Spirosoma rhododendri: one gene and its partner. The protein of the gene in region 2 interacts with the protein of the main gene of each other region in a pairwise test. Links are inferred from orthologs where the notes say so. Each region holds a gene or a part of one and is shown on either strand. Other genes may lie near its edges. The genes, in order: menB and rfaD.

Region 1 (15,236 bases), 4.2 Mb from region 2 along the record:
ACCCTATACTGCCGACAGCCGCTTTTGCCCGGAAGCAGTATCGACGTCGGCCGTTCCTGCTCTCTCTATAAGCCAACGTTTATGAAAAATATCCTGATCTCAGCCTACGCCTGCATCCCCGACCGGGGATCCGAAGAAGGCAACGGCTGGAACTACTCGTCAATCATCAGCCAGCATGGCTATAAGGTATGGTGTATCACGCGGAATATCGGGCAAAAACAGATCGAAGCGAAACTGGCCAGTTCGCCAAACCCTAACCTGACGTTTGTGTACGTAACCGTTCCGCGCTGGATCGACAATGCTTACCACAAGGGGTTGTTTGGGCTGTATTTCCACTACATCTACTGGCAGTGGGCGGCCGCGAAAGTTGCCCTGGCCCTGCACAAAGAGCAAGCCTTCGACCTGGTTCATCACGTGAGCTACACGAGCCTGCAAATGGGCAGTTTTCTGTATCGGCTCAACTGCCCGTTCATCTACGGGCCCGTTGGTGGCGGGCAGGAAGCTCCCGTCTCGTTCCGGCACTATTTCAAACAGTACTGGCTGAAAGAGCAACTTCGCTCGGCCGTCAGCAAGCTGATGCTGCGCTTCAATCCGGGCTGTTACGAGTCGGTACGCCGGGCCAACTACGTGCTGTCTTGGAACGAAGATACCAGCCGGATGATCCATAAACTCGGTCGTCGGCAGGCTGTCGACAAAGTGTTCGGCGGGATCGATAAAAATTTTATTCCGACCACGCCGACCCACCGGCCGACGCACCGGGTGCTGGAACTGATCTGGGTAGGTCGGCTGATGCCCCGTAAAGGGCTTGAACTGACGCTGCACGGCCTTAGCAAAGTCGATCCGGCCTGCATGGTACACTTCACCATCATCGGCGACGGAGAGATGGGGCAGTACGTGGACGAGTATATCAGGCAGTACGGGCTGGAGAAGCGCGTAACCTGGGTCGGCAAGGTGCCTTACACCGATCTGAAAGCCCACTACGCCAACGCCGACGTGTTCTACTTTACCAGCCTGCGCGATACCGGGCCGGGGCAACTGATGGAAGCGATGGGCTACACCCTACCAGTGGTAACACTAAACCTGCACGGGCAGGCCGAGCTCGTCGACGACTCAACGGGCATTCGGGTGCCAGTTACCGACCCCGATTCGGTAGCCGAGCAGCTGGGCAAAGCCATCGAATGGATGTATTACAACGAAGAAAAGCGACTGGAGATGGGCCTCAACGCCTTTCGTTTTGCGCGCGAACAGTGCTGGGAGAAAAAAATCGCCCGCCTGCTACGCACGTACTACGCCCCCCTGCTCAACCCAGAACCTGTTAACGAAGCCACTGCGGCCCGTTATTAATTACACACGACAAGCCACCTCGGTTATGTATATTGCTATCGCTGCGCCTATCGCTACCAACGACTTACTGGTTGGTCTCGACCCGGCAACTTTACGCACGTTTCCCAAGGGGCGGGCCGAAGCCCCCCTGGTTAGCCACCTCATTCAGGAATTACTCCGGCAGGGCCACCGCGTACTGGCCATTACCACCGACCGGATGCTGGACGACGACGAGCCACCGTTTGTGTACGAGCAGGGTAACCTGACGTACGTGGTGGCCCCCAGCCGCCAGCGTATCTTCCGCCTGAACGGCAAACGCCTGGGCCGCACGGCCGACTTTTTCCGGGTCGAGCGGAAGCACATCCTGAATATTCTCCGGCAGTACAAGCCGGATGTCGTTCATGGGCACTGGACCTACGAATTCGCGATGGCGGCCATGGCCTACGACCCCAACTCGCTGATTACCATCCACGACAATGCCCGGCTGATTCTGAAGTACATCCCCACGCTGGAACGGCTGTTTATGCTGGGTATGGCCCGGTACGTGTTTCACAAGGGACGCCGGTTTACGGCGGTTTCGCCCTACACGGCCCGGTCGGTTCAGCCCTGGACGTCCGCGCGCATACAGGTCGTTCCCAACCCGGTCGTGATGCCCGTGCTCGACGAAGTCATCAAACCAAATCACCCGGTTATTACGATGGCTGCGAATGGCTGGGCCAAGCACAAGAATCTGGAAATAGCGCTGCTGGCGTTTAAACAGGTTCAGCAGCGACACCCCGACGCGGTGCTGTGGGCCTACGGTACGGCGTTTGAACCGGGTAAGCAGGCAGACGATTTCTGCCGGAAGCACGCGATTCCGAATGTTCGCCTGTTTGGCCTGACGCCCCACCAGACCATGCTACAGGGCATTGCCCAGAGTAATCTGGTCTTGCACACGTCGGTGGAAGAATCGTTTGGTATGGTGCCCGCCGAGGCTATGGCCTGTGGCATACCGGTAGTAGCCGGTCAGCTCAGTGCCGTGCCGTGGGTCGTTGGTGAGGGCGGTCTGCTGGTCGACGTGACGGACCCCACCGCCATCGCTGCCGCCGTCGACCGGTTGCTGACCGATCCCGCACTGGCGCAGTCGCTGGGGCAAAAGGCCCGTGCCAGCATTGCCAGCCGGTTCGATCTGAAGAAGGTCACAGACCAGTATCTGGCGTTGTACGAGCAGTCGTTGTCGACAAGAGCCGTTCCCGAGGCTGTTTAGTTTCGGGTTGGTGGCCGGGTTGGTAGCCCGGTCAGCCTTAATACCAGCCCCTACAGTTACCCTCCGTAGTTTGCTGAATTTCAGCGATATTCAGGGAGGATTCACGGGCTGAGCAGACAATAAACGTAGAACCCCGGACGGGCCGCAGCGCTATCCACGCGGGTGCCGGCCAGCTTCTTTCGCTACTGGCACCTGCTGAGGCCAGTGCTTCCTGACCAATTGGAATATCCACTAATTACCCGTTATATATGAACCCCAATCTTCACCGATTACCCGCCCTGCTGCTGCTGTTTGTCAGTATGGCAGCCTTTTTCGTCGCCTGTAAAGACCCGGAGCCCCCAACACCCACCCCCGGCTCAACGGCGGTAACGATTACCAGCATCGACCCCACGTCGGCCCCTGTCGGTAGCACCATCGCGATCACCGGTACGAACTTCAACACCAACCCCGGCAGCAACACGATCACGATCGGGGGTGTGCCGGCCACTATCGTATCGGCCTCATCGACGCAGCTTATCGTTACGGTACCCGCCAGTGCCACAACTGGCGCAGTTAGTGTCTCTACCGGGGGGCAGACAGCCCAGAGTTCGTCAACGCTGACCATAACTCCGCAGCCGGTTAAGCCCACAGCGACCCTTCAGGGAACAATCTTCAGCAACCGGACCCTCAGCCGCGACACGGTGTATCTGCTCCGGGGCCTCGTGTACATACCGCAGACCTACACGCTGACCATTCCGGCGGGAACGGTTATTCGCGGGGCAGCCGCCGACGCCGACCCGTCGGGAGCCAACATGCCCGGCTCACTGGTAATCGAGCGGGGAGGCTTCATCAATGCCAGAGGTACCGCAACCCAGCCCATCATCTTTACGTCGGCTAAAGCAGCCGGGCAGCGTAACTACGGCGACTGGGGCGGGGTGGTGCTGATCGGCCGGTCGCCGGTAAACCGACCCGGCACCACGGCCAACCCACGCAGCATTCGCGGCACGGTCGAAACGTACGGCGAACCGGCTGGTAGCTCAGGTGTCATGCAGTATGTGCGTATCGAGTACAGCGGTGCGCCGATGGGTGGAAACACTGGAGTACGGTTGCCAGGCCTGTCGTTCTACGGCGTCGGGGCGGGAACGACCGTCGATCACATCCAGGTATCCTACGGTGCCGGTGATGCCTACGCCTGGTTTGGCGGTACGGTAAACGCGAAAAACCTGATGGCTTACCGCACTACCGACGACGACTGGACCGTTGACTGGGGCTATACCGGCAACGTACAGTTCGGTGCCTCCCTGCGCGACCCCAACGTGTTCGACGCGTCGGGGTCCAACGGGCTGGAAGTCGAAAACTACGAAACAGCGGCCACCGACGTTACGCCGGTAGTGGCCATCAACGGGCAAACGCAGAACGTACCCGTATTCGCCAACATGAGCAGCTTCGCCTTTGGCACAACGCCAACAGCGAGCAACGCCCGCGCTGGTTATCAGTCGGGGGCTTACCTCCGCCGGAACAGCGCCGTAGCCGTGTACAACTCTGTTTTCTACGGTTATCCGGAAGGCTTGCGGGTGGAATCGATCACGGGGCCCAGCAGCCTGACGAGCGGCATTATTGACCTGCGCGGGCTGGTACTGGCCAATACGCCGTTGCCCGTTGTGGGGGGTGGCGTGGTCACGACCGATCAGGTAGCGCAGTACTACATCACTCCCGGGCGTAACAACCAGGTGATCCAGTCGGGCAGTCTATCGGCGCTGCTGCTTAACGCCAACAACTTCACGCTGACCTCGCCCAGCTTCCTGCCGCAGTCGGGTTCACCCCTGCTGAGCGATGCCGTCAGCGGTAACCGCCTGAACAGTTTCTTTACCTCAGTAACCTACAGGGGCGCGTTCGGCACCGACAACTGGGCCGCCAACTGGACGAACTACAGCCCCAGACGGTGGACTACGATCGGTAGGATTTTGGGTTTGTAGTTTGAGATTCGTGGTTCCTCCGGCGGTTGCTACCGCATGGCTGTACACCGGAGGAACCACGAACCTCAAACTACAAACCACAAACTCAAAAATCACCCCTTAATATCCTGCCCCGAGCGGATCGTGACGGGGGCACCGTCGGCGAGGAACACGCTGCTGGGAGGTCCGGTGAAGAAGGGGGCGAATTGCGGCCCGTAAAGGGTGGTGACGTCACAGCGGACGTCGAAGCGGCTGACGGGGTAAATCTGCCAGCGGTCGTGCACGACTTCAAACTCCGAGGTGTGTTTGTTGCTCCGCGTGGTGTAGCCCCAGTAGTTTTCGGTGATAAACCAGGGTTCGGTACCGGGCGTTGCTTCGCTCCCCGTCAGACTGGCGTCGACGTCGATATAATTCCAGTCGCTGCCGACCTGCCACTCGTAGCGGATATGCTGGCGATCGTCGTGCGTTTGCCAGGTGTGGCGCATCGGGCGGGCTTCGTATGGTTCGCCGTAAAGCGTTCGGGCAACCCACACGATAGCCGGTTTCGGCACGATCTCTTTCACGAACACGACGCCCCGCTGCCAGCCTTTGTCGGTCTTCCGCCGGACGTAGAACCGCAGGTTGAATTCTTCAAATTCAGTGTGGAAGGGCACCGGCACTTCGCTCAGCATCCTGACCTTCTCGAAGTTGAACCCAACCAGGCTGCCGAAGCAAACGCCGTTGTAGTCATCGAGTTCGGTACCGTGCGGCACCAGCGGCTGCAACACAGCGCGGTCTATGGGGTAGTTGGCGAAAATCAGGTTGCGCCACTCAGCGGAGAGAAATGTAAACGCCATAACGTATAAAGTCGATGGGTAAAAAAAGGTCAGCTTCGCGGCTGACCTTTTTGTTTGTTCAGGAATAATGGGAAGCCTGGTCCAACCCGTACTATCCTTACGGAAACTTGGGGAACTTGCTGAAGTCGGGCTTGCGCTTTTCGAGGAAAGCGTCTTTTCCTTCCTTGGCTTCTTCCGAGAGGTAGTACAACAGGGTAGCATCACCGGCCAGCTGCTGAATACCGGCCTGCCCGTCGAGTTCGGCGTTGAACGATGCTTTGAGCATACGCAGCGCGATCGGACTCTTTTCGAGCATCTTCCGGCACCACGCGATCGTCGTTTCTTCCAGCTTGTCGAGCGGCACCACTTTGTTGACCAGTCCCATATCGAGGGCTTCCTGAGCGTCGTACTGATCGCATAGGAACCAGATTTCGCGGGCTTTTTTCTGCCCCACGACCCGCGCCAGGTACGAAGCACCGAAGCCGCCATCGAACGAACCAACCTTTGGCCCCGTCTGCCCGAAGCGGGCGTTATCAGCGGCAATGCTCAGGTCACAGACAACGTGCAGTACATGCCCCCCACCAATCGCGTAACCGGCTACCATCGCTACAACAGGCTTGGGAATCCGGCGAATCTGCATTTGCAGGTCGAGTACGTTCAGGCGCGGCACTTTGTCCTCACCCACGTAACCACCGTGCCCACGGATGGACTGATCGCCACCGGAGCAGAACGCTTCGCCCCCTTCACCCGTCAGAATAACAACGCCGACGCGTTCGTCCTGCCGGGCCAACTCCATCGCTTCCGACATTTCCTTCACCGTCTGCGGGGTAAATGCGTTGCGCTTGTGTGGCCGGTTGATGCTGATCTTGGCGATCCCGTCGTAATAGGTAAACAGGATTTCCTGATATTCCTTAATCGTCTCCCAGGGGTAATTGCTTGTCATTTTAATGAGTGAATGCTAGAATGATAGAATGATTGAGTATTAGAATGATTGAGTGATTGAATGTGATGCGTCAGCTTATTCAATCACTCAATCATTCTATCATTCGGTATATGAAACATCGTGATACTGCACATCCCAGGTGTGGTCGGCCATCATCCGGACGGTCGCCAGGCAACGTTCGAAGGGGAATTTCCGCCCCCACTCCGTTGGGCCGACCATCGATAGCAGATCGGTACCGTTTTTGCGCTGGTAAAAGTGATAGGTGTGCCCTACGACTGGCTCAAAACTCATCTGGGCCGCGTAGATGCGCTCCGAAATTTCGACCCGGTGCCGGATCGCCGTTGCCTGCTCGGCCAGTAGCTGCATCTGCTTGTACAATTGGCTGAGCTGCATATCGGTCTGCTCGCGCATGGCGGCTACGGCCCGACCCGTTATCTTACCTTTGTCTTCGGGCCGGATTACTGCCCCACCCGCCGTGTGCGCGTATTCGAGCAACCCCGGCGATGCGGCTACTTTTTCCGGCGATATTGGATTGACAATAACTTTGGCTTCTTCCATATGAATTGGCAAACCGCCGGATCAACAGCTTTGTTTCTTCGGCGGTTGTTGCTAAAAAAAAGCATCTTTACAACACTGTATCCGCTACTCCGACAAAAGTACGACAAACCGATGGAAACCCCCTCTACCCCGCCTACCACCCCGCGCCTGTCGCGCCAGTCGTTTTTTCAGCTACTGGGCGCAGGCTTTACTACGCTGCTTTTCTCGGGCAACACATCGGGCTGTTCCGGTACAGAAGCGGCTCCCGACCCGCAACCCGACGTGCTGACGCTGAACCTCAGCGACAAAGCCAATCAGGCGCTCAGTATCAAGGGTGGCTATGTCTTCACAAACAACATCATAGTGGCCCGTACCAACGCCGATCAGTACGTCGCTGCTGGTGGTCGCTGCTCGCACGACAACACGATTCTGGTATTTCGCCCCGCCGACAACCAGTTCTACTGCCCGCTCGACCTGTCGCGCTACAACCTCAGCGGCAAGGTCATTAGCGGCCCGGCCACCGTTCCCCTGAAAACCTACGACGTCTCCAGCCCCAGCGCGGGTGTTCTGGTGGTTAGATAGTTTTAGAGTTATAGAGTTGGATAGTTATAGAGTTGTAAAGTTGCTGGCGCGCGTGGCTGCCGCCGGATGGTCTGACGCGCCAGCCAACTCTATAACTTTACAACGCTAAAACTTTACAACCTCAAATGAGAGATTTTCTCGATGCCTGGCGGAGTGGGCAGGAACGGTTTACCCTGCACACGTCTGGCTCGACCGGTACCCCTAAGCCGATCGAGCTGACCCGCGCGCAGATGCGGGCAAGTGCCCACCTGACGGGGCAGACGCTGGGCCTGCAACCGGGCGATGCCGCGCTGGTGTGCCTCAATACCAACTACATCGCCGGGATCATGATGCTCGTACGCGGGCTGGAGTTGGGGCTGCCCATGACCATTGTCGAACCCGTCAGCAACCCGCTTGCATTGCCGGAGGTTGCGGGCAAATCGTTTGCGTTTACCGCGCTCGTGCCGCTACAGCTGCAAACCATTCTGACCGAAACACCGGAGAAAAAAGCGGTGCTGGACGGCATGAAGGCCATTCTGGTTGGCGGGGCCGCTACCAGTCCGGCACTAGAAGCCCTGATTCAGCCGATCACTGCGCCCGTCTACGCCACCTACGGCATGACCGAAACAGTGTCGCACATCGCCCTGCGCCGACTCAATGGCCCCGACGTGTCCGATGTGTTTACCGCACTGACGGGCGTCGACCTCGGCACCGACGAGCGGGGCTGTCTGCACATCACGTCGGCGGCTACCAACTTCGAGCGTATCCAGACCAACGACGTCGTCGACCTGATCGACCCGATGCACTTTCGGCTGCTGGGCCGAGCCGATAGTGTGATCAATAGCGGGGGCGTCAAGGTGCAGCCGGAAGCCATCGAGCGGCTGATTCAGTCGACGCTGGCCGGGGCCGGGCTAGCTCCGCGCCTGTTTATCGCTGGCCTACCCGACGACCGGCTGGGGCAGCGCGTGGTGCTGGTGCTGGAAAACTGTTCGCTCACCGACGCGCAGTGGGCCGCCAGTCAGCAGGCCGTACGCGATGTACTGGGACCCTATTCCGTACCGAAAAGCTGGCATACCGTCGACGCATTCAGCGAAACAGCAACCGGCAAAATCGACCGACAGGCAACAGTCGCCCAAATCCGCTAATTTTACGGGTCGATTCTTACGCTATGTCATTCACCAGTCTTCGCATTCGGTTTCAAACCGCCCGGTCGCTGCCCGCACCCTACGCTTATTTCTACACCCTCGACCTGCGTCCCGCGTTCAGCGATTTTTTGCAGGTCGACCTGTCGATTACTTACCCCGACCGCGACGATATCGACGACGATGAGCTGATTGCGGAAGGATTCACCCGCGACGACGATTTTTCGTGGTCGGGCCGATTGCCGAAAGCGTGGCTCCAGGCCGTGGCAAAACTGGCCGATCAGACAACGCTGCAACCGGCCGACGAAGACAAGCTGGACGAGGCCGACGATTTCTGGGAACTGAAAATTGCCCGGAATCCCGGCCCCGACCGGCAAGGACGCCCGGCAGATACCGGGGCGGGCAGCACCGACGACTGGCAATATCTAGTGCAGGAACTGACCCAGGCCACGCTCGAAGCCGACAACCGCGAACGCCCTTTTGAGTTGACCTACCTGCGTATCGGCCCCGACGAAGCTGAAGTGCGGGTAACGGCTTCGTTTGCGCAGCGCAGCGTAACGTTCACAACCATTCGCAACCGGCGCGAACGCAACCAGTCGTTGCCGTGGACGGCCTTGCAGAAGCTGATGACGGCGGTCTACGCCAACGATTACGACCCTGATATGGCCCAGCCCAAACGCCCCAAAGCACCCGGTCAGTGGCTGAATCTCGGCACCGACGAGTGGTACAACATCAGCGCGTTCACCGACCTGACCCGAACGCTGGAAAACCTGTAGCCATTCCGGCAACGATTCGTTCGGCCGTCTCACAATCCATCCCCGTCGCCATCCGTTTTTAGGAAAGCCCTATCTTTGGGCTGTACTGTCTATTCTCCATGAACCAACCGTCTTTTTTTCAACGCTACCTGCCGCATATCCTCGCCGTGCTGGGCTTATTGGTGCTGTCGATTGTTTATTTTTCGCCGGTGCTGTCGGGCAAAACGCTGGCCCTGATGGACGTGCAGCAGGCATCCGCTTCGACGCAGGAAATCCGCGAGATAGCCAAAGAAACGGGGATCAAACCCCTCTGGACCGACGCCCTCTTTAGCGGGATGCCGGCCTACATGATCGACTTCGATTACCCGCACATCTACATCTACAAAGCCATCACGGCGGTACAGAACCTGCTGCCGCCCTTCGCCAGCATCGTGTTTATCATGATGGTCAGCGCGTATATTCTGCTGGTTGTGCTGGGGTGTAACCCGTGGCTATCGGCACTGGGCGCGGCTGCGTATGGGCTGGGCACCTTCTCCATCATCAGCCTGGAAGCAGGGCACGTGTCGAAACTGCTGGCGCTGGGCTACGGGGCCGGAGTGGTGGCAGGCGTCATCCTCTGCCTGCGCGGTCGGTACTGGATTGGCGCGGCCGTTACGGGCCTGTTTCTGAGCATGGAGTTCGGGGCCAACCACATCCAGATCACGTACTACCTTTTTCTGACACTGGGTCTGCTCGTCCTGATCGAAGGTATCGCGCTGGTGCGGGCCGGGCGGGGCAAACAGCTTGGCATCGCGCTGGCGGTGCTGGCGGTCGTCGGTGTGCTGGGCGCGGGTAGCTTCGGCAAACGCCTGCTGGTTCTGAACCAGTTCACGAAAGAAACCATCCGGGGCCGCTCGGAACTGACCGCCAAAACGACTAACCCCGACGGCAACTCGGCCGCTGCCGAATCGAAGGGTGGGCTGGACAAAGATTACGCGTTCAGCTACAGCTACGGCAAAGCCGAAACCCTGACGCTGTTGATTCCCAACCTATACGGTGGCGCATCGGGTGGCGGGCTAACGACGAGTTCCGAATTTTACAAAGCGATGGTGGGCCGGGGTGTCGATCCGGGCATGGCCAAGCAATATGCCGAACTGGGCGCGCCAGCCTATTGGGGCGATCAGCCGATGGTGGGCGGTCCGGCCTACGCGGGGGCGGCTCTTGTCTTTCTGTTCGTGCTGGGTTTGTTTGTGCTGCGTGGCCCCGTACGGTGGTGGCTGCTGAGCGCAGCCGGCTTGATGATCGTGCTGGCGTGGGGCAAAAACCTGCTCTGGTTCAACGAACTGCTGTTCGACTACCTGCCCTACCTGAACAAGTTCCGGGCGATGACGATGGCGCTGTGTCTGGCTCAGTTGTTTATGGCCGTCGGTGCCGCGCTGGGTGTTCAGGCCATCATCGACCAAAAGTTGACGTTCGCGCAACTGAAGCAGCCACTGACGATCAGTCTGGCATTGACAGCTGGGCTGGCACTGGTGCTGGCACTGCTGGGCGGTACGTTCTTCACGTTTCAAACGGCCACCGACCTCGACCGGCTGAGCGGTAGCTTCGGCGAAGCGGCCCGAGACATTCTAAACGCCATCATCAGCGACCGACAGGGGCTGCTTCGGGCCGATGCGTTCCGGTCGTTCATCCTGATAATCCTGACCGCCGGGCTGATCTGGGCCTTTGTAAGCGGCAAACTCAAGAGCGGGCTGTTCTATCCGCTGCTGCTGGCAGTGGTCGTGTTCGATCTGTTTTCGGTCGACAAGCGGTTTCTGAACAGCAACGATTTTATCAGCAAGGCGCAGGCAGCGGAAGTATTTACGCCGACGGCCGCCGATCTGCAAATTCAGCAGGACAAATCGCTGGGGTACCGGGTCTTCGATCAGACGACTGATTTTATGAGCAGCAACCGGGCATCGTATTTCCACCGGTCGATTGGTGGGTACAATGCAGCCAAACTGCGCCGGTATCAGGAGCTGGTCACCTACGCGTTTCAGGGCAATACGCTGAATATTCTGAACATGCTGAACGTCAAATACGTCATTCAGCAGCCCCAGCCGAACCCCAATAACCCCCAGCAGCAGCCTACTGAACCGGCGGCACTGACGAACCCCGAAGCACTTGGCGTGGGCTGGTTTGTCGGCACCATCATCCCGGCAGCCGATGCCGACGCGGAGATTGCAGCCATGAAAACGCTCAGCACCCGCGACTCAGCCCTGGTCAGTCAGGCCGATATGCCTAAGCTGGCAGGCTTACCCGCTCAACTGGGCCACACGGGCAGCAGCGTCCAACTGACCAGCTACCGGGGCGATAAGCTGACCTATACCGTCAATGCGGCTCGCGAAGGTGTCGTGGTTTTTTCGGAGGTGTACTACCGGGGCAACGAAGACTGGCAGGCGTTTGTCGACGGAAAACCGGTACCGCATTTCCGGGCCAACTACGTGCTGCGGGCTATGCGGATACCGGCGGGTAAACACACGGTCGAGTTCCGCTTCGACCCGCCACTGGCCCGCACCGGCGATACCATCGACCTGATCTGTAACGTGCTACTGATTGCTCTGTTCGGCTTCGTCATTTTCAAATCGACCCGCAACCAGCCGACCAACGGCCCCTCGACGCCCGAACCGGTGCTGCCCGAACCAGACCGGCCTGTATCAGAGGCCCCGCTAACTGGCTCATCAATCGCAGACCGATCGAAGAAAAAACGATAAAAAGTAAAGGCCCTTCCAACCAGAAGGGCCTTTACTTTTTCGGAATAGATCTGTTTACCACGGTTTAGCAGACCAGCTACTCATGTTTTGTTGTCTGACGCACCCATCTCCCGGCCCAGCCGGGCACTGATACCACGCGATTTCGCTACGGCCAGCACCTGAGCCGTGTACAGACTTTGATGGCCCGACATTAGAAAGCTGATAACGCACGAAACGGCTGCGTAAGGCGCAACAGACGCGCCAAACAGCTCGATGGCCAGTATGCTCGTGGCAATAGGCGTGTTGGTGGTTCCGGCCAGCAGGCTAACGAAACCGATGGCGGCAAACGTAGCCCGATCGGCCCCGACCAGATCGCCGAAGAAGCTCCCCGCCGTTGCGCCGATGAACAGTATGGGGGTGATAACGCTACCGCTGCGGCTAATGCTGAGCGTTATGATCGTGAACAGGGCTTTGAGCAGAAAAGCGTAACCCACAACCGGCACCCCGCGTACACACGACTCCATCAGATTCAGGCCCAGCCCCAGGTAGTCGCGGGAGAACAGCAGCGTCAGCCCGACGAGTACAGCCCCGCCGAGCAAGCCTTTGAGGGGGCGCCAGATCGGAATGCCCGTCACGACGCGGGTACTGCTGCGGATCGCCCAGATCATACCGTAGGCGCAGAGGCCGAAGAAAATACCCCCCGCCATCAGCTTCAGAAAGAACCCCTGCCCGAACGCCGGAACAAATTTTAGCGGATAGTAAAAAAACGTGACCCCCAGCGCCGACGATACCTGATAAGCCGTGATCGACGCGACGAAGGCGGGCAGCAGCACGTCGTACAGGATTACGCCCACCGCCAGCAGTTCGATGCCAAACAGCGCACCGGCCAGCGGAGCGCCAAACACACAGGCAAAGCCCGCACAGAACCCGCACAGCACCATCTTTCGTCGGTCGATGTCGTCGACCCGGAACAGACTGGCAAATACCGACCCGATTCCGGCACCGATCTGCGCACAGGGGCTTTCTTTGCCCGCCGAGCCACCCGTTGCCAGAATCAGTACCACGTTGATGACTTTGGTTGGGATAAAGCTTCCTTCGAGTTTGCCGTGGTTTTTGTTGATGGCGGCAATAACTGCGTCTGTACCGAGGTGCCGTTTCAGGACAAACTGACTCAGCAGGTTAGCCATGAAAAAGCTAAGCGGCAGCAGGTAAAAAACGTGCTCGTAGCGATTGCCCTGCTCAATAACGAAGTGAATAAAGCGGATAAACGTCGATGCGCACAGCCCTGCCACACAGCCAATAACCGTAGAGATCACAAGCCATTTCAGGACCGACACAAAAAGGATAAGTTCGTCGCGGGCGCGCATGATCGACCGAATTAGAGCCGCACCGACGCCAGCTTACGAGGGTCGCTGACGGGCAGGTAAATACTGAATGTTGCCCCCGCGCCGGGTTTGCTGTCGGCGTGGATAGCCCCGCCGTGGTTGGTCACGACCTTTTCGCAGATAGCCAGCCCGATACCCGTACCCTGATACTGACTCGTAGTGTGCAGCCGCTGAAACACCTGAAAAATACGGTCGAGGTACTTCTCATCAAACCCGATACCATTGTCCCGAACGCCGATGCAGTAGTACTGAGCCGCCTTACTGACCGGTACCACACCGGCCGGCAACTGAGCGTCCGTGATCGTGCCGCAGGTGATGCGGATCAGGGGTGGCACGCCGGGCTGCCGGAATTTGATGGCATTGCTCAGCAGATTCTGAAATAACTGCCGCAGTTGCAGCTCATCGCCGGACACAGTCGGTAGCTGGTCAACGACGATTCGGGCGTTGCTTTCCTGAATGGCAACCAGCAGATCGTCTTTGAGCTGATCGATCAGCGGCCCCAGCGACACCTGCCCATTCAAACGCTGGTGGCTGGTGGTGTTAATGCGGGAATAATTGAGCAGTTCACGAATCAGCGTCGACATGCGGCCGGCGGCCGACTGCATCCGCCGGAGGTATTCGACCCCATTACCCAACTGCTGTTCGTAACTCTCCAGTAGCAAATCGCCGAATGACTGAATTTTGCGTAGTGGCTCCTGCAAATCGTGGCTGGCGACGTAAGCAAACTGTTGCAGGTTTTCGTTTGACCGGCTCAGGGCGTCATTCAGCGTGTCAAGCTCGTGCGTTCGCTGGTGTACACGTTCTTCCAGCTGCTCGGCCAGCTGCCGGTACTGGTCCTGACTTTCCTGCAACCGCTGCCGGTTCTGCACGCTCTCCTCAACGTTAATCGCTACGTTCAGAATGGCATACACCTGCCCCGTTTCATCGAACAGGGGCTTGTACGTAAAGTTAAAATGCGACCGGATGAGCTTTCCATCAACGGCGAGCGTGGCCGGAGCTTCCCAGGCGTGGTAGGCAATACCGGTGGTAAAAACGCCGGTCAGCTGGTTCAGAAACGGTTGTCCCTCCAGCTCGGGCAGTGCCCGATGCAGCGGCAGCCCGACAACCGATGGCGATTTACCCCAGATGGTCAGCATGGCTTCGTTGGCCAGTTCAATCTCAAACTCCAGCCCTCTGTACACGGCAATAGCCATTGGCGACTCGTTTATGAGTCCCTGAAGCCGTTGTTCACTGCGCTCCACGTCCCTGCCAGCCTGTACCTGCCTGGTAATATCGGTAGCTACGGTCAGCACCGACGTGATTTCATTGGCCGCGTTGCGAACGGGGGAGCAGACTAGGTCGAAAAAACCTTCCTCCTGCCGGCCATCGTGCCAGACGAGCGCGGGAAACTGCGCACCGTAGTAGGGTTTTCCACTGTCGAAAACACCCTCCATCATCGCCATGATTTCCTGCGATCCGGCTTCAGGCAGCACGTCGACCAACCGGGTTCCGACAACATCCGCCGACCGATTCCACAGGGCCAGCATCCGCTCGTTAGCCAGCTCGACAACCATGTCGCGGGAGCGGTACAGGGCAATTGCGACGGGTGCCTGCTGAATTACGGTCCGCAGTCGCTGCTCGCTACGCTCGGCGGCCTGCTGCGCCCGGATCTCCTGCGTAACATCGGCCGTGGTAACCAGCACGTACGCAACATCCTGATCGGTGTTGATGATGGGCTTCAGCACCTTCTTGACATATATGACCGCTGTTTCGGCGGCATTCGTCTGCTCGTAGGTGGGCAGGGTAACCGTCTGACGCTGCCCGATAACCGTGTCTAGCACCTGCCGGAACGATTCGTTGCCGATCGGGTCAAACGGCGACTCCGTGAAGCAGTCGAACAGCGGC
Region 2 (15,159 bases):
CTTCCGCATTACGTCGACCGCCGTGCCGCCCGCGTTGGCCAAGTCATTTTCCGCGTTGTACACCAGCCGGTCGCCTTTGTCTTCGATCAGCGGTTTTTGCGCCACCACGTTCACTTCGCCCAGCGTACGCGTATCGGCCCGGAGCGATACTGTCCCTAAATCGGTTGGTTGCCCGGCTGTTATCGTTACCCCCGGCCGGGTGGTTGTGCGGTAACCGACAAACGAAACGGTCAGGGTGTAGGAGCCGGGCGTAACGTCGGTAAAGCTGAAACGGCCCTGCTCGTCGGTCGTCGTGCCGGTCGTGATGGTGGTGCTTTTAAGCAGTGCGACGGTCGCAAACGACACCGGTTTGCGCGCTGTTGAATCGATCACTGTGCCGCTCAGTAGGGTAGCATTGCCGGGCTGGGTACTACCGCCCGACTGCGCCCGAACGGTGTTGAAAAATAGTGTGGATAGAAGGAATAGCCAGAAAAGGTTTTTCATGCCCGAAATAAGAATCAGAACGCGTTGACAGTAGCGGCAAAAGTACAGGCGGCACCAAATGCGGATTATTGGCAGGCTGTTAAGATTCCTTAAATCAGGTTGTTAAGAATTGTTAAGTAGGGTTGTAACGTGCTGGTCCGTTTACCCCCGTCCCCTGAAGGGGGAGAAGTCACCGCAGCAAATGCCGAGTCCTCTCCCCCTTCAGGGGGACGGGGGGTAAACGTGTTTTTGTCATCCCGAGCTTGCGAGGGATCTTCGTTAACAGGCGGTTTTCTTGCTTTTAACGAAGATCCCTCGCAAGCTCGGGATGACAAAAAAGGTCATTTTTAGCCCGAACCATGCTTCCCCAAACAACCTCTCAGGGGGACGGGGGCGTATTTAACATGGCTGGGTGAAAGGTCTTTCACAGTAGCCCCCCTAATTCGTCTTCATTAACAAACCGTGATGCCACGACCGCCAAAGTACTGATCCATTGATGCACATACTGTCTCGATTCCATAACCACCTGCCAACAGATTCGCGGTAAATGCTGAGTCGGAAAAGCGCTAGATTTGTAGTCGATATTCGTTTTACACAGCCTGAAATTTGTCGATAAGTCGCTGGTTGAATACCCATCCAGATCAGAAATCAGGCCGTATATTGCCGTAGCACTTAATCAATCCGTTCACCCAACGTGTACCCTATGAGGTTACCCCTACTTTTTTTCTTTCTGCTCACAACACTCACCGTATCCGCCCAGAAACTGACCGGGCAAGTTACTGACAAAGCCACGCAACAGCCCATCGCGGGAGTGAGCATCGCGGTGAAAGGCACGCTGACCGGTACACTCACCAACAACGGCGGCACATTCAGCCTGACCAATCTCAAATCCACCGACGTACTGGTATTTTCGTACCTCGGTTACCGGACGCAGGAGATACCCTACACCGGGCAAAACAGCCTGACGGTCGAGCTGGAGGAAGGGCTGGCCCTCAACGAAGTCGTTGTGACGGCACTGGGACTGGAACGCAACGCCCGCAGCCTGGGCTATGCGATTCAGAAGGTCGATGGGCGGCTCATCAGTGACGTCAAAGCCCCCAATTTTCTGGACAATCTGGCCGGGAAAGTAGCGGGTGTAAACATTTCGGCCGGGTCGACGGGCGTTGGTTCGTCGTCGAAAATCACCATCCGGGGCGAATCGTCGTTCACCAATACCAACCCGCTGTTTGTTGTCGACGGTATTCCAATCAACAACGCGACGGTGGTTAACAACGTCAACGACGATGCCAACGGGTTTCAGGAAATCGACTTCGGCAATGGGGCGATGGAGATCAACCCCGACGATGTGGCTGCGGTGTCGGTGCTGAAAGGCCCCGGTGCGGCTGCGCTCTACGGCACCCGCGCATCCAACGGCGTCATCCTGATTACGACCAAAGACGGGGTCACCAATAAAGGCATCGGCGTCAGTTTCAACAGCACGTTCTTCGCCGAGCGGCCGTTTCAGTTGCCCCGTTTTCAGAACAGTTACGGGCAGGGCAACAGTGGCGCATTCAAATACGTCAACGGCCTGGGCGGGGGCATCAACGACAACATTTCGTACAGCTACGGCCCGCGCCTTGACGCTGGTTTGCTGATTCAGCAGTACGACAGCCCCGTGTCGCTGCCCGACGGCCGTACCGTGCGCGGGGGCGACATTTACGTCTACAGTGGTCAGCCGATCACGCCCACGCCTTTCGTTTCGCACCCCGACAACGTCAGCAGTTTTTATCAGCTTGGGCATACGGCCATCAACAACCTGGCCGTGTCGGGTAGTTATGCGAAGGGCAACTACCGCCTGTCGTTCTCCGATCTGAACAGCCAATCGACCATTCCGGGTGTCAACCTCGACCGGAAAACGCTGGCGGCCAAGCTGCAATTCGAGCCGGTGAAATGGCTGAAAATCAACTCATCTATCAACTACATCAACAGTAGCAGCGATAATCGGCCAGCGACGAAGTACGGTTCCGAAAACATCAACTACGCCATGAGCGCGTGGCTGGGGCGGCAAACCGACGTCAACCCGATGAAGCAGTACTGGCAGCCGGGGCTGGAAAACGTGCAGCAGTTTTCGTACAACTACACCTACTTCGACAACCCGTATTTCACGCTCTACGAAAACCGCAACTCGTTCAATCGTGACCGGCTTATCGGTAACATCTCCGCCACGGCCGACATTGCCGAGCATTTCCGGGTGATCGTGCGGAGCGGGATGGACTACTCCAGCGAAGCCCGGCAGTTCCGGCGGGCGTTCAGCAGCAACCGCTTCCGCAACGGTGCCTACGCCGAGAACCGGGTCTATTTCCGGGAAGTCAACACTGATTTCTTGCTGAACTACACCCGCAACCTGGGGCCGCTCTCGCTCGACGTATCGGCCGGAGGCAACCAGATGAATCAGCAGACGTCGTTTGATCAGGATCAGGCCCTGTCGCTGGCGCAGCCGGGCGTGTTCAAACTGACCAATGCTGCGTCGCCGGTGGAGGTGTATCAGCAGGTGGGCCGCAAGCGCATCAACAGCCTGTACGCGCTGGCGAAGCTGAGCTACCGCGACCTGCTGTTCGTCGACATTACGGGCCGTAACGACTGGTCGAGTGCCCTAGCGACGCCCACGTCGACGGCCAATACCTCGTTTTTCTACCCCTCGGTGTCGGCCAGTTGGGTGCTGTCGAACCAGTTCCGGTTGCCCTACGGCATCTCGTTTGCCAAAGTGCGGGCGAGCGTCGCCAATGTCGGCAACGACACCAGCCCGTACCAGACGACCGGCGTATTCAACGCCCGGACGCCGGTGTTTTCGCAGCCCGCGTTCAGCGCGCAGAGCAGCATCGCCAACACCAACCTGAAGCCGGAATCGACAACTTCCTTTGAAGTGGGGGCCGACATCCGCTTCTTCAACGACCGGCTCGGTTTCGACCTGACCTACTACGACGCACTCACCAGCAACCAGATTCTGTCGCTGCCCATCGCCCAGCCAACGGGCTATAGCGAACGGGTCATCAACGGCGGGGCGGTGCGCTCGCGCGGGTTAGAGGCCGTCGTGACGCTCACGCCCATACAGACCAACAGCGTCCGGTGGAACGTCAACCTGAATTTCAGCCGCAACCGCTCGACGGTCGTGTCGCTGCCCGACGAAGCCGGTACGCTGACGCTGGGGTACAATCGTATCTACGACAACGTTAACCAAACGGTCTGGTATCAGGTCCGGCAGGGCGACCGCATGGGCGATATGTGGGGAACGGGCTACTTGCGGAACGCGCAGGGTGAGTTTATCGTCGGGGCCAACGGGCAATACATCGCCGACAATACACTGAAAAAACTGGGCAACTACAACCCCGATTTCATGCTCGGCCTGAACAATCAGATCAGCGTGAAAAACTGGAACCTGAACTTCCTCCTCGACTGGCGGCAGGGTGGGGTGCTGGTGTCGCGGACGCTGGCCCTGGCGGGTGTAGCGGGTCAACTGATCGAAACCGCCGACCGCCCCGACGCGGGTATCGTTGCGAAAGGCGTGGTGAATACGGGCACGGCCGAAAACCCCGTGTACCAGCAAAACACCCGCGCCATTCCGGCCGAGACTTACTACCGGATGTACTACGACCGCAACAACGAAGAGAACAGCACCTACAACGCGTCGTATGTGAAGCTGCGCGAGATGAGCATCGGTTACACCGTGCCCGAAACGGCCTGGCTCGCCCAGAAACTGCGAATGCAGCGGCTGACGGTGGCCGTCGTAGGCCGCAATCTGTTCGCGCTGTCGCACATGCAGCACTTCGACCCGGAGCAGACGTCGTTTCAGCAGCAGCAGTTTCAGCGGGGCGTCGAGGACATGACCTACCCGTCGAGCCGGAATATCGGGGTTAAACTAAGCGTGAATTTTTAACCGAGTTAGCCGGGGATTTAACCCGGTTTGTGTTACCCCCCGTCCCCCTAAAGGGGGTGAGGACCCGGCATTTACTGCGGTGACTTCTCCCCCTTCAGGGGGACGGGGGGTAACACAAACCGGAAGGTGAAAGCCAAACCGAGAGAATCAACAAAGTCAACCGACTTGCAACATAGCCATGAAACGAAACCTGTATACTAAACTCCTCCTGCTCGTGCTGCTCGGCGTATTCCAGAGCTGTACGGACGGGTTCAAGGAGATCAATACCAACCCCAACGCGCCGGTCGATGTTCAGCCGTCGCTGCTGATGCGGAAAGTGCTGTTCGACTACGGCGAACAGATGTCGTACGAAGCGTTTGTGGCCGGGAACCTGCTGGGGCAGTACTTCACCGCCATCGACTTCAACCTCTTCGACCGGCACAGCCTGTCGGAGCCGCAGTACGGCGGTAATCCGTGGCCGTTTCTGTACACCAACCTGCGCGACAACGAGATCATCCTGCAAAAGTCTCGCGCCAACGTGGCCTACGGGGTGTATGAAGGTCCGGCGCTGATTATGAAAGCGTACATGACGGCCGCCCTGACCGACCTGTACGGCGACGTGCCCTACAGCGAAGCCCTGTCGGGGCAGTCGGGCGTTATCACCCCCGCCTACGATGGGCAGGAAGCCATCTATACGGCATCTGGCGGTATTCTCGACAACCTCAACAAAGGCATCGCGTCGATCAATGCATACAAAGGCGCGACGGCCCTCGATGGTGACATTATTTTCAGCGGTAACCGCACGAAGTGGGTGCTGTTTGCCAATTCGCTCAAGATCAAATACCTGATGCGTATTTCGGGTCGGGTCGATGTGAAGTCGGACTTGCAGAAGGTGCTGACGGAGGGAAATTTCATTAAGGCCAACACCGACAATGCCGCGTTCCGCTTCTCGACGCAGCCTAATAATTTCCGTATGTCGACGGCCCGCGTTGGCGACTACAACCTGTTCATTATGTCGCTGACCAGCCAGGAAATCCTGACGAACCTGAGCGATCCCCGTATACAAACGTACTTCCGGTCGACGACCGCCAAACCCGGCACGTACAAGGGGCTATTGAACGGACCGGATGCTTCGAAGCTGTCGATCTCCGTCGCCGATTACTCCCTGACGGGTAGTATCTTCCGCGAGAATTCGGATAAGCTGTCGGCCAATTTCATGACCGCTGCTGAAACGAGCCTGTTGCTGGCCGAAGCCGCCGAGCGGGGGCTGGTGTCGGCATCGGCGAAGGACTGGTACGAACGCGGCATCACGCAGGCGTTTGAATACTGGCAAACCACCCTGCCGACGAGCTATCTGAGCAGCAATGCGGTGGCGTACAAGCAGAACGGGCAGAACCCGATTGAGCAGATTCTGACGCAGAAATGGCTGGCGAACATCAACAACGGCTACGAAGGCTGGATCGAGTGGCGCCGGACGGGTTTCCCCCGCCTAAAAACGATTTCGGCCAGTCTGAATAACAACCTGATTCCCGTCAGGATGCCATATCCCGGCACGGAAAGCGCGCTCAACAACGTGCAGTACAAGAAAGCCGCCGACAAAATCAACAACAACAGCATCAACGCCCCCGTCTGGTGGGACGTGAACTAACCGCCGATGACGAGTAGTGTTTTTCAATGGGTGCTGGTGCTGGCTTCCAGCGTGGTGCTGTATATCGTGGCACCGTTTGCCCGCACCGCCCCGAATTTTTCAAAGGTGCGCGCAATCACCACGCGCCGAACACGGTCTATTTGACGAGCAGTCTGGTCATTTCGTGGCTGTTTGCCAAGTCGATCACCAATGCCGCCAACCTGGGCCACAGCTTCGGGTTGGTGGGCGGGGTGGCTTACGCGGGCTACTACCTATCGTTTGTAGTGGCGGGCTTTGTGCTGGTGGCCATGCGGACTAAAGGCGGCTACCGGAGTATTCACCATTTTCTGGAAACGAAGTTCGGCCGGGGGCGGTGGTTGTGTTTACGGGGCTGATTATCATTCGGTTGTACAACGAAATCTGGTCGAATACCATCGTGATCGGCTCGTACTTCGGCGCGACCGGCACGAGCAGCTACTACATCGCCATCGTCGTCTTTACGCTGCTGACGCTGGCTTACACGCTGAAAGGCGGCATGAGCAGTTCGATCATGACCGATGTAATTCAACTGACGCTGTTTGTGGGGCTGCTGACGGTAATTCTGGGGTTCATCCTGCCGCAGTACGGGGGTAGCCTGACGCCCTTCGTGAGCAGTGGCCGCTGGGAATTGGGGCAGGGCCTCGACCTGCTGCTGGTGGCGCTGGTGCAGTGCCTGAGCTACCCCTTCCACGACCCCGTCCTGACCGACCGGGGCTTCATCTCCGACCCCCGCACCACGCTTCGTTCGTACCTCTGGGCGGGGGCAATCGGCTCGCTGTGCATCATCTTCTTCAGCTTTGTCGGTATCTTCGCCAAACTCAACGATCTGTCGGGTGAAGCACCGGTGGCCGTCGCGAAATACTTTGGCGTACCGATGCTGTTGCTGATGAACCTGATCATGGTTACGTCGGCGTCATCGACGCTTGATTCGGCGATGGCATCGTTTTCCAAACTGGTCAGCATCGATTTAGGCAACGCGGAAACACCCAATGTTACGACCGGCCGCTGGGCAATGGTCGTACTGACGGTGCTGGGTACGATCCCGGTTTTCTTCGATCCGGTTATTCTGTCGGCCACGACCATCAGCGGAACGCTCGTGCTGGGACTGGCACCGATTTTTTTGTTTTGGAATGTCGCCGTACCGCGCATCGCTTTTCATCTGTCGGTCGTGGGTGGGCTGGTACTGGGTGCCCTGCTGACGTTTCTGCCCCTGCCCGACGCCCTCCGCCTGACCGACGGCAAGTACGGCGCGCTGCTCAGTACCAACCTGATTACAACCGCTTACTGTTTTCTGGTGTTCTTCGCCTGTACCGTCTTCCGTACTAAAAACGCATGAACACTCCCGCAACGACTACCGACCTCGGCACCCTCAGGGGCCCGCTGCTTATTTTCGGCGGTCCGTACTCTAACATACAGGCGCTGGAAACGCTCCGGCAGATCGCCGAACAGCGCGGCATCTCGCCCGACCGGATCATCTGTACCGGCGACATCGTGGGTTACTGCGCCCAGCCCGATGAGTGCGTGCAATTGATAAAAGCGTGGGGCATTCACAGCATTCAGGGTAACGTGGAGCAGAACGTCGTCGAGGGCGCGGACGACTGCGGCTGTAATTTCGCCGAGGGTGGCCGCTGCGATACATTCTCCCGGACGTGGTTTCCCTACGCGGTGCAGGCACTATCGGGGGCGTCAGTAGAGTGGTTACGTACATTGCCGTTGCACCTGCGCTTTTCCTATGCTGGCAAGTCGGTGGCCGTTGTGCACGGGTCCGCGACAAACATTTCGGAGTTCGTATTTGCGTCGACGCCGTGGTCCGTCAAGGAACAAACGATGACAGCTACCGGTGCCGACGTTATCCTGGCTGGCCATGCCGGACTGCCGTTTGATGATGTGCGGGAGGATAAATACTGGCTCAATGCGGGGGTTATCGGGATGCCCGCCAACGACGGTACCCCGCGCGTCTGGTACCTGCTGCTTGATGATGCCGACGGTCAGTTTACGTACCAGTTTTGCTCGTTCACCTACGACAACCAAACGGCTAACCAGCTTATGCAGGCGAACGGCCTGCCCGATTCCTACGCACAAACCCTGCTGACGGGTATCTGGGACAACTGCGAAATCCTACCCGACGCCGAAAAGCAGCTACAGGGCGTCGGTATCGCCTTTTCTGACAGCGTTAGCTAACCGGCTGCGTTACAGATACGTATCTTCTTTGAGGTAATTGCCCACGTAGTCAGCGATGCCTTCTTCAAGCGAGCAGAACGGGCGGTCGTAGCCGATGGAGCGCAGCTTGGCCATGTTGGCCTGCGTGAAATACTGGTACTTGTCGCGGATGTCGGCGGGGGTATCGATAAAGCCGATGTTCGGTTCGAGGTCGAGAGCGCGGAAGGTGCTGGTAACCAGATCGAGGAAGGTGCGGGCTTTGCCGCTGCCGAGGTTGTAGATGCCGGAGTTGCGCCGGTGATGCATCAGAAACAGACACACCTCAACGACGTCTTTCACGTACACGAAATCGCGCATCTGCTCGCCGTCGGCGTAATCGGGGTTGTGCGACCGGAACAAATTCATCTTACCCGTTTTCCGAATTTGATTGACGGTGTGAAAAATCACCGACGCCATCCGGTCTTTGTGGTATTCGTTGGGGCCGTAGACGTTGAAGAATTTCAGTCCTGCCCAGAAAAACGGTTTGCGTTCCTGCTCCAGCGCCCAGATGTCGAACGCGTTCTTCGATTCACCGTAGGGGTTCAGCGGTTTGAGCTGCGGAATCTGCGATTCGTTGTCGTCGTAGCCCAGCTCGCCGAGGCCGTACGTAGCCGCCGACGATGCATACACGAGCGGAATCTGATAGTCGATGCAGGCTTGCCAGATACGCTTGGAATACGTCAGGTTGAGGTGCTCCAGAATCGACCAGTCGAACTCGGTCGTGTCGGTACGGGCACCGATGTGGAAGATGAATTCGATCTCCTGATAGTTCTGATCGAGCCAGTCGAAAAACACCTCCCGGTCGACGCGCTCCTGAATGCGCTTGCCTACCAGATTCTTTTCTTTACGGGGGTCAGAAAAATCGTCAACGGCGATGATGAAATTGAAGTTTTCCTGATTCAATTTGCTAATCAAACAACTGCCGATAAAACCGGCTGCCCCCGTAACGATAATCATAGAGAAATGGAAAATAGGTGCTGAAGCCCTTAAACTGGTAGAAATCAGCGTGAAACTTAAAAAAGAGATCGTAAAGGTACGGGTTAGGGGCTATACAAAAGAATAGGTGATTTTTTGATTAAATTGTATTATTTATATGTGAATCCCGTTGCCTCATCGCTTGTTCAACCCGGATACAATGGCCGTTTACCGCGCAGGTCTCCGCCGAAATGCGTACCTTTACGCCCTAATTTTTCACCCGGCGTTTCTGGCAACCGCCTTATCTAAACCAGAGCTATGGTCTATATCAACAGAATTGAGCACTTCAACGCGGCTCACCGGCTATACAATCCGAACTGGTCGGAAGAAAAAAATGCGGAAGTTTTCGGTCCCTGCGCCAACATCAACTGGCACGGCCACAACTTCGAACTGATCGTCACGGTCAAGGGCGAACCTGACCCCGATACGGGCTTTGTGATCGACCTGAAAATGCTGGGCGACATCATCAAACGGGACGTAATCGAAAAGGTCGATCACAAAAATCTGAACCTCGACGTTGACTTCATGCGGGGTAAAATGGCGTCGTGCGAAATCTTCATCATGGAAATCTGGAAGATCCTCGAACGCGCCCTCGCCGACGTCAGCGAAGCCCACCTGCATCAGTTGCGGCTCTACGAAACGCCCAAAAACTTCGTCGATTATTTCGGCGAATAGTCCATGACCTATTACCTGATTGCGGGCGAACGCTCCGGCGACTTACACGGTGCCAACCTGATCCGGTCGATCCGGCAGCACGATCCGCAGGCTGCGTTTCGGGCCTACGGTGGTGAGCAGATGGAAGCCGCCGGGGCCACGCTCGTTCGGCACTACCGCGAGATGGCCTTTATGGGTTTCGTGGAAGTGGCCCGCAATCTGGGAACGATCCGCCGGATCATGCGCGAGTGTCAGGCCGACCTGCTGGCCCACCGCCCCGATGTGCTGATCCTGATCGACTATTCGGGTTTCAACCTGCGCGTGGCCAAATTTGCAAAAGCGCACGGCATTCGGGTGTTCTACTACATCGCGCCAAAAGTGTGGGCGTGGAACCCCGGCCGGGCCAAAAACATCAAGGCGTCGGTCAACCGTCTGTTTACGATACTGCCGTTTGAAACCGAGTTTTTCGCCCGCTACGACTACCGCGTCGATTACGTGGGCAACCCCCTGCTCGATGCACTTGCCCAGTTTCAGCCCGATACTCAGTTTCTGGCCAAACTTCCCGCCGACGAACGTCCCGTTGTGGCTCTGCTGCCCGGTAGCCGCCGTCAGGAAATTGTGGGCATGCTGCCGACGATGCTGGCGGCTACGCGCCATTTCCCCAACTATCGTTTCGTCGTCGGTACGGTCAGCAACCTGCCCGCGAGCCTGTACGACGACCTGTTGCGCGACTACCCCAACGTGGCCCGCGTCAGCGATGCGGCCTACGACCTGCTGACGGTAGCAACGGCCGCGCTGGTAACGTCGGGGACGGCGACGCTCGAAACGGCCCTGCTCAACGTGCCGCAGGTGGTGTGTTACAAAGCGTCGAAGCTGTTCTACGCCATTGGCAAGCGCGTGATGTCGGTGCGGTTTATCTCGCTCGTCAACCTCATCGCCGACCGCGAAATCGTCAAAGAACTGATTCAGGATTTTCGGGAAGACACGGTTGTCGCCGAACTGCGGGCCATCCTGCCGGGGGGCACCCGCCGGGCCGATCAACTGGCTGGCTACGCCGACGTCCGGCAGCGGATGGGCGAACCCGGCGCGTCGGAGCGGGCCGGTGCGCTGATGGTGCAGGCACTGCGGGAGGGCTGATGATGTCTGGGGAACGGATTTTTGTCATCCCGACGCCAGGAGGGATCCGCTCCGGCGGCCCGGTTCGGTAACAGGCGGTTAAATCAGCCCCTCGCGAAGATCCCTCCTGTCGTCGGGATGACAGAAATTGATCGTTCAGGCAGACGTATCTAAATCGTAAACGGCTTCACTGATTATAAATCACCTATACTCAACGATGACTTCTCAACCTGATCTCGCACCCATTACCCGCCAGCTACGGGCCATGTACGGGTCGCGTCTGCTCATTGTCGCGGTACACCACATACCCGTTTTTAGCGAACTGATAAACGGGCCGCTGTCCGTGGCGGAACTGAGCCAGCGACTTAATCTGCAAGAGCGACCGGCCCATGTGTTGTTCCCAGCCCTGTGCGCGATGAACCTGCTGACTTACGACCAAACGGGTAAACTGTACATCACCGAGTTGGGCCGATACGTGTCGCAGCGGCATACGCCGAATCTGAGCGGATACATTGAACTGGAAAAAGACGACGTGGGCGCCGTGGAAATGGCCGTCCGACTGCGAAACGACGGGCCGCTGGAAACGCCCAACGGTATTTCGTTCGTCAAAGAAGGTGATGCGCCCTCGCCGATGGATGATCCCGACGAGTCGCGCCGATTTACGCTGGGGCTGGCTGGTCGCGCCCGGCACCTGTCGCCTTTGGTCGCGGCCAGCATGACCCGGCGCGACGGGCATCTGCTCGACGTGGCGGGTGGTACCGGCTTTTACACCTACGAATGGCTGCTGAACAACCCCACGTCGACGGCCACGCTATTCGACCGCCCGGCGGTACTGACCGTTGCGCAGGAGTTGCTCGATGAATTCAGCCGGAGCGGCCGACCGGGGGCAGAAAGCGTCCGGGAGCGGGTAACGTTCCTGCCGGGCGATATGCTCACCGACGATCTAACCAATACCGACCTGTTGCTGGCTGCCAGCCTGTTCCACGATTGGCCAACCGATACCTGTCAGGCACTGACCAACCGCTTTGCTGCGGCCCTGCGCCCCGGTGGTGAACTCTGGGTACACGACGCGTTTCTAAACGATGCGCTCGATGGTCCGCTGGCCGTTACCGATTATTCGGCCCAACTATTCTGGGGAACAAAAGGACGCTGCTACAGCCGTGTCGAGCACCGGAGCTGGTTCAAACAGGCCGGTCTGCAACCCACCGACGAAGCTATTCCTACGCAACTGGATTACGGATTGATCTGGGCAAAGAAGTTGTAGCCTGGACCGCACCGGCGGACCGGTCCACGTCCGGGTGCCCGTTAGGGCAACTAGTGCAGGCGGATGCTTTGTTGGCCGCTGTCGCGCCCACCCGGACGTGGACCGGTCCAGGCTACGTAACTACCAAGCTACAATACGCTAACTGCGTTCGATAACGCCGGTCTTTTCCCACTTCAGCAGCCAGTCTTTTTTGATGCCGTGAACCTGTGAGAAAAACTGGTAGAAGGGGAGCATATCGCGCTCATAGTCGCCGGTTACGTAGAGCGGTTCGCTGAGGAGCACGAGTTTGCGGGGCCAGTCGAAGCCGACGAGAATCAGCGGGACGTTGGCTTTCAGTGCGATGTAGTAAAAACCCGTTTTGAGTGTAGCGACGTTGGCGCGGGTACCTTCGGGCGTGATGCAGATGTGGAGCCGGTCGCTTTGGTTGAAAACGTCGACGGTAGCATCGACCAGATTACGCGACCGGTCGCGGTAGACGGGCTTACCACCGAGCAGGCGAAACAGCCAGCCCGAGTACCACGTGAACAACGAACTTTTGGCGAGGTACTGAATCCAGATACCGACGGTCGGGCGGATACCCAGCCCGACAGGGAAATCCCAGTTGGTGGTGTGGGGCGCAACGACCCAAATGGCTTTGGGCACCGTAGGTACCGGCCCCTGAATGCGCCAGCCCCACAGTTTAAACAACCAGCGAGTCAGGGCACCAAGCATGATGGGTTTGAGGTTTGTAGTTTAACGGTCAAGGTTCTGAGCGGACAAAGCATCGGGAATATGGTTGCCGCAGAAGAAACGTTAAACGTTAAACCACAAACCTTGAACCAGATTAATACTTCCGGTCTTTGCGCTCCAGCCACTTGCCGGTCATGAACGAAGCGATCAGCAGAACCGCGTAGAACAGAAGGGTTAACGGGGTTGATAAATCCATGTCAGTGCTCAATTGAAGATGGGGCAAAAGTACGACGGAAAAGCCGTGCCGCAAAGTCTTGGTACAAAGCCTTGTTACAAAACGCCTTTCGTGCTGGGCAGGTTATCGATTTCCCGAATGTCGCGCCGAACGGCCATCTTGATCGATTTGGCAAACGCCTTGAAAATCGCTTCGATCTTATGGTGTTCGTTATCGCCTTCAACCTTTACGTTCAGGTTGCACTGCGCCGTGTCGGAGAATGATTTGAAGAAGTGGTGAAACAGCTCGGTCGGCATGTCGCCCACTTTCTCGCGCCGGAACTCAGCGTCCCACACCAGCCACGGCCGTCCAGAAAAGTCGATCGCTACCTGCGCCAGTGCGTCGTCCATCGGCAGCAGATAGCCGTAGCGGCTGATGCCTTTTTTGTCGCCGAGCGCACGTCGGTACGCTTCGCCCAGGGCCAGCGCGGTATCTTCGATGGTGTGATGTTCGTCGATGTGCAGGTCGCCCTGTACGCGGATGGTCAGGTCGGAGCCGGAATGCTTGGCCACCTGATCGAGCATGTGATCGTAGAAGCCCAGGCCCGTGTGAATGTCAGCTTTGCCCGTGCCGTCGAGGTTCAGGTCGATACGAATCTGCGTTTCTTTCGTGTTGCGCTCGACCGTGACGGTGCGGGCAGGCAGGCGCAGGAAGGTGTAAATGGCGTGCCAGTCGCTGGTCGTCAGCGCGATGGCCTGTTTCATGGCGTCGGTCTGCTGGGTGACATCGGCCATCTGTACCGATTCCAGACCGCCGGGGGGCAGAAACAGAATGGCTTTCGCGCCCAGATTAACGGCCAGCTGCACGTCGGTCAGGCGGTCGCCGATGACGTAGCTATTGGCAAGGTCGTATTTCGTACGGTCAAAGTACTCCATCAGCATACCCGTTCCCGGCTTGCGGGTGGTGCTATTCTGATGCGGGAAATGCCGGTCGATGTGGATGTCGTCGAAATGAATGTTTTCACCTTCGAAGGTCGACAGCATCTTGTTTTGGGCAGGCCAGAACGTATCTTCGGGGAACGCGTCGGTGCCGAGACCGTCCTGATTAGTGACCATCACCAGCCGGTAATCGGTTTCCTGCGCGATCTGCCGCATGGCCGACAGCGCACCGGGGATGTAATCAAGCTTGGCCAGTGAATCGACCTGCTGATCGGGTTGTGGTTCAGCAATCAGCGTTCCGTCACGGTCGATAAATAGTATTTTTTGCATAAAGGAGCAGCGGTAGAAGCGGCAAAGATACCGGCCCGGTCGCGATTGCTGTTAAAAAAGCTTTACTTTTGCCCCACGACCATACTGTGACTAGCCTGCTATTTCTGAACGTCGTTTACATACCAGTCAACCAGAATCCTCCATTATCCACATTACTCTATCATACCGTACGCGCTTGTCCATATCCATACAATACACAGTTAATTAGTAAGCTTACCATTTACAACAAACAGTATATATGCAGTCAGTATCATCCCGACTGACCCGTATTGGGGTCTTTTATGACGGTAACTATTTCCTCCACGTAAGCAACTATTATAACTACTCCCACGAGCGACGCAGCCGGATCAGCATTTCGGGGCTGCACGCGTTTATTCGGCAGCAGGTAGCTGAGCGGGAGGGTGTTAATGAACGGTTGTGCCAGATTGTCGACGCCCATTATTTTCGGGGGCGGCTCAACGCCCACGAAGCCAATCAGCGCGGTAATCAACTGTTCTACGACCGGCTGTTCGATGATATCCTGATGTCGGAAGGCGTCGTGACCCACTACCTGCCGGTCAAGACCTACCAGGGGTACCGCCAGGAAAAAGGCATCGATGTATGGCTGGCGCTGGAAGCGTTTGAACTGACTCTCTACAAGAAATTCGACGTTATCGTGCTCATCACGTCCGACGGTGATTACGTGCCGCTCATTCGTAAGCTGAACACGGTAGGCTCGCGGATCATGGTACTGAGCTGGGATTTTGAATTTGAAAACGAACAGGGCGAACGGCAGGTGAC

The links.
Region 1: the proteins of rfaD (region 2) and menB interact in binary tests that used the Escherichia coli proteins (3 or more experiments, as listed by UniProt). The link is inferred for Spirosoma rhododendri from one-to-one orthologs.

The regions. Positions count from the first base shown.
Region 1 is NZ_CP051677.1:4,825,716-4,840,951, forward strand. Bases 4,350-7,222 are described here. They hold menB (1,4-dihydroxy-2-naphthoyl-CoA synthase), read right to left. Parts: upstream 6,262-7,222; coding sequence 5,437-6,261; downstream 4,350-5,436. Other genes in these bases: HH216_RS20060 (IPT/TIG domain-containing protein), read left to right, coding at 4,350-4,524; HH216_RS20065 (YqjF family protein), read right to left, coding at 4,617-5,339; HH216_RS20075 (DUF2452 domain-containing protein), read right to left, coding at 6,361-6,819; HH216_RS20080 (QcrA and Rieske domain-containing protein), read left to right, coding at 6,931-7,222. In the rest of the region: HH216_RS20050 (glycosyltransferase family 4 protein), read left to right, coding at 82-1,344; HH216_RS20055 (glycosyltransferase family 4 protein), read left to right, coding at 1,370-2,569; more of HH216_RS20060, read left to right, coding at 2,818-4,349; more of HH216_RS20080, read left to right, coding at 7,223-7,380; HH216_RS20085 (AMP-binding protein), read left to right, coding at 7,506-8,504; HH216_RS20090 (hypothetical protein), read left to right, coding at 8,528-9,277; HH216_RS20095 (YfhO family protein), read left to right, coding at 9,376-11,988; HH216_RS20100 (chloride channel protein), read right to left, coding at 12,069-13,334; HH216_RS20105 (PAS domain-containing sensor histidine kinase), read right to left, coding at 13,346-15,236. UniProt on the Escherichia coli protein: Converts o-succinylbenzoyl-CoA (OSB-CoA) to 1,4-dihydroxy-2-naphthoyl-CoA (DHNA-CoA).
Region 2 is NZ_CP051677.1:646,659-661,817, reverse strand. Bases 7,194-9,989 are described here. They hold rfaD (ADP-glyceromanno-heptose 6-epimerase), read right to left. Parts: upstream 9,177-9,989; coding sequence 8,211-9,176; downstream 7,194-8,210. Other genes in these bases: lpxB (lipid-A-disaccharide synthase), read left to right, coding at 9,873-9,989; HH216_RS02515 (6-pyruvoyl trahydropterin synthase family protein), read left to right, coding at 9,453-9,869; HH216_RS02525 (metallophosphoesterase family protein), read left to right, coding at 7,353-8,201; HH216_RS02530 (sodium:solute symporter family transporter), read left to right, coding at 7,194-7,356. Also shown: HH216_RS02545 (TonB-dependent receptor domain-containing protein), read right to left, coding at 1-483; HH216_RS02540 (SusC/RagA family TonB-linked outer membrane protein), read left to right, coding at 1,166-4,375; HH216_RS02535 (SusD/RagB family nutrient-binding outer membrane lipoprotein), read left to right, coding at 4,554-6,002; HH216_RS25695 (hypothetical protein), read left to right, coding at 6,029-6,376; more of HH216_RS02530, read left to right, coding at 6,355-7,193; more of lpxB, read left to right, coding at 9,990-10,985; HH216_RS02505 (methyltransferase), read left to right, coding at 11,182-12,228; HH216_RS02500 (1-acyl-sn-glycerol-3-phosphate acyltransferase), read right to left, coding at 12,367-12,939; bifunctional histidinol-phosphatase/imidazoleglycerol-phosphate dehydratase HisB, read right to left, coding at 13,228-14,379; HH216_RS02490 (NYN domain-containing protein), read left to right, coding at 14,618-15,159. UniProt on the Escherichia coli protein: Catalyzes the interconversion between ADP-D-glycero-beta-D-manno-heptose and ADP-L-glycero-beta-D-manno-heptose via an epimerization at carbon 6 of the heptose.